Regions from separate parts of the Erwinia sp. AC075 genome, predicted to be linked through region 2. Evidence: predicted binding sites of a transcription regulator. Region 2 holds the regulator's gene; the other holds the start of a gene.
The links. The regulator LexA, encoded in region 2, represses DNA repair genes until DNA is damaged. The targets are predictions, from matches to a motif close to TNCTGTATGTACATACAGNA.

Region 1 (4,142 bases), 1.6 Mb from region 2:
CCTGTCGACCTCAGCGCCAGCGAAATCCCGTGTTTCGCTTTGTACGGTGACGACGCGCCGTATGGCGTCACGCCCAGAACGGTGATTATCTCTGACAAATCGATCAACACGGTGTTCAAGGTGAATGCCCGCCGGACCATCATTCGCGGCATCAGCTGGAACGGCCAGGCCACGGCGGATACGGCCAGCAATACCGGGGCGATCACCGCGGACATGCTGTCCAACGTGCAGCCGTTCTTTGAGAACACCACCATTGAAGGGGAGTTCGTTAATATCCGCTGCTTCCGCGTGCAGTATAACGGCGGCACGGCGGTGAAACTGCTGGATACCCTCGACACGCGATTCGATCAAATCTATTCGCAAAATACCTATGCCCGGGTCTTTGACGTCAGCTGGTCTAACTCGCCAAACGGCGTCTGGGATCACTCGACCGCCATTGAGCTGTCGAATGCCAACTTCCAGTACGGTTATGGCGATGCCACGCTGAAGATGCCGCGATTAACCCAGGGGCTGATCCGCAACGTCTGGGTTGAACATACCCGCTTCCCCGGTGATTTAAGCAACGGCCAGTGGATTATCGATGCCCTGAGCCTGGAGGATTGCGCCAATCCGCTGCTGTTGAATAACAGCCGGGTGCTGCTGCGTCAGCTCAGCCTGCAGGCCGGTGCGACGGTCAATCTGGACAATACCTCCGATCGCTGGCTGTCAGGCTATGAGAGCGGCTGGCGTCGTGATGAAAACTTTGGCACCACCATGACCGGATCGATGAAAGCCGGCTGGTACAGCGGCTATAAGCTCAGTAACACCTCGGACACCGATAAATGGTATCGCATCGGCAAATTTGTCTTCCCGAAAGCCAATCAGCAGTGGACGCTGGAGATGGTCAGCAAACAGTCGACGGCCAATCCTTCCGGCACCGCGGCCAGCCCGCTGCAAACCATCTCCTCGGGCGTCACCTACCTGAATCTGCAGCGCTGCGTCAGCTCGGTGTGGGCCGATATGTTCCATCGCGGCACCACGGCGGTGGTTGACGTCAAGTATGCGCGCAGCTATCAGAATATCGTCGAGGTTTGGGTGAAGCTGAAAGCGGGCAGTGGCGACACCATGTTTAACGTGCGATCGACCGGGCCAACGCGGTTTGAAGCCGGGGAGTGTTCCTTATTTACACCGGATCTGTCGGAGGTTACCGATCTGACCACCGTCGGCACCGTCACGCCCAACGCGCGCTTAAGTTTCCACAACGGCCTGGCGGGCATCGGCGCCAATGAAAATGGGGTCGTGACCTTAGCGACAACGGAGGCGGCATCCCCGGTCAGCGCGGCCCCGGTGGGGTATATCACCCTTAACGTTAACGGGATAGATCGTAAATTCCCTTACTTCAGCTGAATAGTAGCTTGCTAACGAAAACCGCCTGCTAAGGGCGGTTTTTTTTCGTCTGAGGATTTTAAGCGAACTTTTACAGCGAAAGGGCTGGTAGTCAGTGGCAAAGGGTGAAATAGTGCTGATTCATCACCAGGATTAATCTGTTTTTTGCCGTGATTTTTTCTGATTTGGGCGTATAAAACGCCTTTTTGGTCAAAAAAGCGTAAAAAACGGACGTTTTTACACTCCGGCAGAAATCGGGGGTTGAGATGGCGGAGTGTTGATCCGTAAAATAGGGCCAAAACGCAAATCAGGAGAATTCTGTGTCAGAAGCTGCTTCAATCGAAGATAACCCCAACCGACTGGAAGAAGCGAAAAACATCGCTTTGGGCTGGCGTATTGTTGGCAATATCGAACCGCAGACGCTGGAAGATGCCATTCAAATGCTGCGCGACAGTGCGGCCCATGCCGCGAAAGTTTACGAATTGTTGTATGCGGAAATTGCTCAACGGGCGAAATAGTCCGGCGACTGCGTATTATGCCGTCTGTGCCAGACCCGGAGAGCGAGAGTCACGCCACGCCTCCCAGCATCTTGCAGGATCGATATCACGGTATCCTCGTGACGGATCCATCCCCCGGACAAGGTTGTCCGGCACGGAAATGCAGGTGGCATTATCACGAATTTGTTCCACTTCCTGCTGCGTCAACCCACTGCCTTTTTGCTTTTCAGCGTTCACCAGTAAACTGACCAGTGACGGAATATAAAGTACTGCCATCATCGCATTCCCAATCGTTATGCCCTGGGAACATCTTCGGCTCAGCGGGTGAAAACTTTAGCGATGGACGCGCACAGTGTGAAAAATGCCCACCGTCGTTTAAAATTCTTCTGACACCAGCCACTGATCGGCTTCATCGAACATCTCTTCAATGATCCGCAGCATCACCGACTTGTCACTCTTACTGGCATCGGTTTTCACGCCATTAGCCTGCATCGGTTTTACCTTCACTTCGGCAGCCGGGAAAACGCGTTGAATACGCTTCTCCAGCTCGTTCAGAATCAGTTCCTGCGCATTGGGCAATCCGGCAACGTTGCGCTTATCGTAAGTCAGTTCTACAAACATGGGGTTATCCTGGTTATAAATGCTGGATAAAAATACAGTTAATGTCCGCAACCTTCAATGAAAATTTGCCCTCCAGGAATAAACTGAAAAATGGCCTCGCGCCGCCAATCTGTGAAGCAAACGGAATTCTCCGCAACATTCATCAAATTAACGAAAATCACCAGGCTACACTGCACAGTGTTGAATCCAATGAAGGAAACCTAAAATGAAAAAATTAGCTTGTGCACTGACCTTACTCGCTGGCGGATTGCTGCTGGCAGGCTGTTCCAGCGACCATGTTCTGCAGATGAAGGATGGCAGCACCGTGGTGGTCCAGGGGAAACCTGAAGTCGATAAAGCCACCGGCATGGTGATGTATACCGATGAAAATGGTAAGCAGCAGGCGGTGAATCAGGATCAAATCAAAGAGATGAACTCGCTGAATAATTAATCTCTGCCGGGGATTTAGTAACACTTAAGGCAAACGTGGGTAGCGTCCTGTGGTAGGCTTTCTGACATATAGTCAATGAAATCAGAGAGAATCGCCCGGAGACCGCTGCCCATGTTCCGCACTATCGCCACTGGATGTTTGCTCGTCTGTGCCACCTTTGCTGCACAGGCTAACAACGACACGCCGCCACTCAATACCGAATTTCAGATTACCTGCCCAGGCCGCCCCACGATGACCGTCACCCAGGCGCAATATGGCCTGACCACCCTTATGTGGCCGGGCGATAATTTCCAGATTGCGGCGGGTAATCAGCGTTCCAAAACGGATAACGGGGTAAAGGTGTCGATCGTGCTGTTCCGCAATGGCGATCAGATGGTGGTGAACACCTCGGACGATGACACTTTCTTCTCCTACAGCGGCGTACAAAAACTGGTGCCCTGTAGCCGCAGTAGCGAGCGTGAAAACAGCGCGGTCGATCTGCAACGTACCGATTCGTCCGGCAACGTCGCCTCCTGATCGCCGGCTAGTCAGGCAGCCGCTGGCGCAGATCCAGCGGCGAACTCTCCGCCTCATCCAGCAATGCCAGCCATTCGCGCATCGTCACTTCCTGCCAGGACAGATGTCCGGCGGTGGTGCCCATCAACACCACGTCGGGCCTCAGCGCCCGATAGAACTCAATCGACTTTTTCAAATCCGCTTCGTTGCTTTCCGGCACCAACACCGTCACCCAGCGATCGTGTGACATGGTGATGGTGTCGCCAACAAACAGATAGGTTTTGCCAAAGGGTGAGGCATACAGATAGCTGGTGCTGCCCGGCGTATGGCCCGGCGTGGGAACCACGTGAAAGCTGCCACAGTGCAGCTCAGCCTGATTGAAAGTGTCGTCAGCTTCGACATACGGGCTGATCGCGCCCAGCGCCTTGTTATGACAATACAACGCCGCGTTAAAGCGCGTTTGCAGTAAACGGGCACCCGGCCCGGCTTCATGGGAGTGGGTCAGATAATGGCGGATAATCCCGCCCAAATCTTCAATCGCCTGATGGTCGTTCAGATTCTCCACGCGGGAAATCAGTAAGTTTCCCCGCGTATGCTGCAGCAAAAATCCATGCATCATCAGTTCCGGCTCATGCTCACTGGCCGGAAACTCCGGGGTTGAAACCCAGAGATCCTCGTACAACTGCTTCATGGGCGCTCCGGATGGTTAACGAAGCGTAGGGTGCCCTGATAGC
Region 2 (4,142 bases):
GAATACCGTTGAGTAGAGCTTGTTACCCTTGAAGGTACGGCGGATAAAGAATGCGCCCAGACGGCGGAAAATCGGGCCCGCTGGCCAGAAGTTCAGGTTGATACCGGCGGCAATGTGCGGTGGCACCAGACCCTGGTGATACAGCACATAAGAGAGCAGCAGGTAGTCCATATGACTACGGTGGCAGGGCACGTAGACGATCTCGTGGCCGTCTTGCGCCAGCTGACGCACGCGCTCGCCGCCGTTGACGTTGATGCCCTGATACAGCTTGCTCCACGTCCAGCCCATGATGCGGTCCGTCAGACGGATGGCTTCATAAGAGAAGTCGGCGGCGATCTCTTCCATCAGCTCAACGGCGTTCTGCTGGGCTTTTTCATGGGAGATTTTCTTGCTGCGCGCTTCGTCTTCCACCGCTTTAGCGATGGCTTTGGACTGCAGCAGTTTATTGAACAGGTCCTGACGCACCGGCAAACGCGGGCCAATGGCCGCCAGGCGTTGACGGGCAAAGTGCATGCGTGCCACGCGCGCCAGCTTCTGCGCAATGATTTTGTCGGTGCCGTGTTCCGTTGCCATACGGCGCAGGGAAACCATCGGTGAGAAGCGGACAAAGCTGTCGCGGCCTAACCACAGCACGGCAAAGAATTTTTGAATGCCATTCAACACGCGCAGATGAGGCTGATCGTCGCCCTGCACTTCACGGCCTGGTGCACGGCCAAACATCACGGATACCGGCACCATCTGCACGTCCAGCAGCGGGTTGCTGCGGTGCAAATCGAGGTATTCGTGGAACAGTTTTACCGATTCAACGTTAGGCACGAAATAGGGGAATACGCGTGGGCCGTCATGGATAAACACATGACGTGGCAAAACCGTACCGTCGATTTCCAGCGGATCTAAAGGATCGGGCAGATCCTGTTTACGGCATTGCTCACGCAACGCCAGCAGATCGGCCTTTGAATCATAAGGCAGCACATACATAATAGGGCGCGATGTATCCAGCGCCAGCTCGGAAACCGGCTCGGCGGGAATCGCTTTACTTTTTACCAGGAATTTTACTGGTAAATTCAATAAGTTATAATATAAGTTACGCCAACCTGACATAGATACCATGAAGCCTCTTGTTAGCAAAGCGCCGCAAGCATACCAGAAAGCGCCAGTGAGATCTGTGGTGTTGCAAAATGTGCGCCACCCAGACATTGACGTTAAACATCTCAAAGGGTTCCCTGATTATGGCAAATAACGTCACCGGATTGACTCGTATCATTAATGCCGCCGGTTATTCCTGGAAAGGAATACGCGCCGCCTGGCAAAACGAAGCGGCTTTTCGCCAGGAAGCGGTGGCCGGCATTGTCGCGGTGATTGTGGCGTGCTGGCTGGATGTGGACGCCGTCACGCGGGTGTTGCTGATAGGGTCCGTGATGTTGGTGATCATTGTTGAAATCCTTAACAGCGCGCTGGAAGCGGTGGTCGACCGCATTGGCAGCGAGATGCATCCTTTATCGGGTCGCGCCAAAGATATGGGCTCCGCTGCCGTGTTGCTGACGATACTACTCGCTGTTTTCGTCTGGGTAATGCTGCTAATTCCCTGATTGCGGCGCGCTTTCCATAATCTGACAAACTGCTGTTTTTTCCACATCTTTAGGTTTTCAACGCACAAATACCTGTATATACTCACAGCTGACTGTATAAACAACCAGGGGGCGGGATGAAAGCACTAACTGCAAGGCAGCAGCAGGTTTATGACCTGATACGCGACCACATTAACCAGACCGGCATGCCACCGACGCGGGCAGAAATCGCTGCACAGCTCGGTTTCCGTTCCCCGAATGCGGCTGAAGAGCATCTCAAAGCGCTGGCACGTAAAGGCGTGATCGAGATTGTTTCCGGCGCGTCTCGCGGTATCCGTCTGATGATGGAAGAAGAGGAAGGGTTGCCGCTGATTGGCCGTGTCGCCGCAGGTGAACCTTTGCTGGCGGAAGAGCACATTGAAGGCCACTACAAGGTGGATCCTGAACTGTTCAAGCCGGGCGCCGACTTCCTGCTGCGTGTTAGCGGCATGTCGATGAAAGATATCGGGATTATGGACGGCGATCTGTTGGCTGTGCATAAGACTCAGGATGTGCGTAACGGCCAGGTCGTGGTTGCGCGCATTGACGACGAGGTGACGGTAAAGCGCCTCAAGAAGCAGGGCAATATCGTGCATCTGCTGCCTGAAAACGGCGAATTCCAACCGATCGTGGTCGATCTGCGCTTGCAGACCCTGTCGATTGAAGGTCTGGCCGTCGGCGTAATCCGCAACGGCAACTGGCTGTAAACGCCTGACCTTAACGCGCTGCTTTTGCGGCGCGTTTCTCTTTTGGTAAGCTGTATGCCTTATTGACTGGCATATTCAGCTTCCGTGATGCTTTTAAGCCAGTCGCACAGTGGATGACCATGCGATTATTTTCTCCCTCAGATAACCAACTCTGGCGGCTGGCGCTGCCAATGATCCTGTCGAATATCTCCGTGCCCTTACTGGGCCTGGTGGATACCGCGGTCATTGGTCACCTTGACAGTCCTTCCTGCCTCGGCGGCGTTGCCGTGGGCACTACCGCGACCAGCTTCCTGTTTATGCTGCTGCTGTTCCTGCGGATGAGCACCACCGGATTAACCGCGCAGGCCTTTGGTGCGGGTGATAAACCGGCGCTGGCCCGCGCACTGATGCAGCCGCTACTGATTGCCCTGGCGGCTGGCCTGCTGTTTATTCTGCTGAAATCCCCGCTTAACCACCTGGCGCTCTCTGTCGTGGGTGGCGATCCTGCCGTGCTGCATCAGGCCGCCCTGTTTATGAATATCCGCTGGTTAAGTGCACCTGCGACGCTGGCCAACCTGGTATTACTGGGCTGGCTGCTGGGCGTACAGTATGCCCGTGCGCCGGTGATCCTGCTGGTTGTCGGAAACCTGGTCAACATCGTGCTGGATCTGTGGTTCGTGATGGGGCTGGGCTGGGGCGTGCAGGGTGCGGCGGCGGCCACGGCGATTGCAGAATACGTCACGCTGGCGATTGGGCTGGTTATGGTCTGGCGGGTGCTGAAGCTGCGGGGCATTTCGCTGCCGATGCTGAAAACCGCCTGGCAGGGCAATTTCGGCCGGCTGCTGCGGCTGAATCGGGACATTATGTTGCGATCTTTACTGCTGCAACTGTGCTTTGTTTCCTTGACGATATTGGGTGCGCGGCTGGGCAGTGAGGTCGTCGCCGTCAACGCCGTATTGTTGATGTTCCTGACCTTTACCGCTTACGCGCTGGACGGCTTTGCCTATGCGGTAGAAGCCTGCTCCGGCGAAGCTTATGGGGCAAAGGACGCAAAAAGGTTGCTGCTGATTTGGCACGCGGCCTGTCGCCAGGCAGGACTGGTGGCACTGGCCTTTTCAATTCTCTATGGCCTTGCCGGCACGCATATTGTTGCCTTACTGACCTCAATCCCCGAACTGCAGCAGCAGGCTGACACCTATCTGTTCTGGCAGATTGTCCTGCCGGTCTGCGGTGTCTGGTGTTATCTGCTGGATGGCATGTTTATTGGTGCCACGCGCGCCAGTGAAATGCGCAACGGCATGCTGATTGCGGCACTGGGCTACGGCGCGACGCTGTTCACCGTGCCGTCGTTAGGCAACCATGGTCTGTGGCTGGCCGTTACCGTGTTCCTGCTGCTGCGTGGGTTGACGTTGTGGCTCATCTGGCGCAGGCACTGGCGCAACAACAGCTGGTTTGCGGGCTGAAATAATTCGTTACACCCACCTGCCGCTTCGTTATCTGCTGATCTCCCTGCCTTTTTTCACTTTTCGTTGTCACTTTTAGCTAAAAATGTGGCTTTATCTTTCGCCATTACGGGCAAACTCGCCATCATCTACTACAATTATCTGTACGTTAAGCAGTTAAGCAGCGTTTTATGTTGCTGCTGTGTGGTCTGCAAAGACGAAATCCCTAAAGCTGTGAACCTAAGGTTGAGGAGTTATAAGATGAACAAAGACGAAGCCAGCGGTAACTGGAAACAGTTGAAAGGTAAATTTAAAGAAAAATGGGGCAAGCTGACTGATGACGATCTGACCGTCGTCGAAGGTAAACGCGATCAGCTTGTAGGCAAGATTCAGGAACGCTACGGATA

Region 1: a site for LexA is predicted at 2,504-2,523, ahead of AC0IXH_RS08470 (DinI-like family protein). Genes of this name have one in related genera too.

Annotation. Positions count from the first base shown of each region.
Region 1 covers NZ_CEEDEU010000001.1:1,818,613-1,822,754, reverse strand. Annotated here, with positions in the region: gene AC0IXH_RS08485 (glycosyl hydrolase family 28-related protein) at 1-1,386, shown strand, start outside; gene AC0IXH_RS08480 (hypothetical protein) at 1,686-1,883, shown strand; gene AC0IXH_RS08475 (hypothetical protein) at 1,899-2,141, opposite strand; gene AC0IXH_RS08470 (DinI-like family protein) at 2,238-2,483, opposite strand; gene AC0IXH_RS08465 (YgdI/YgdR family lipoprotein) at 2,689-2,913, shown strand; gene AC0IXH_RS08460 (hypothetical protein) at 3,025-3,429, shown strand; gene AC0IXH_RS08455 (MBL fold metallo-hydrolase) at 3,437-4,099, opposite strand; gene ldcA (muramoyltetrapeptide carboxypeptidase) at 4,115-4,142, opposite strand, start outside.
Region 2 covers NZ_CEEDEU010000001.1:3,417,272-3,421,413, reverse strand. Annotated here, with positions in the region: gene plsB (glycerol-3-phosphate 1-O-acyltransferase PlsB) at 1-1,101, opposite strand, end outside; gene AC0IXH_RS16125 (diacylglycerol kinase) at 1,230-1,589, shown strand; gene lexA (transcriptional repressor LexA) at 1,706-2,314, shown strand; gene dinF (MATE family efflux transporter DinF) at 2,434-3,756, shown strand; gene AC0IXH_RS16110 (CsbD family protein) at 3,997-4,142, shown strand, end outside.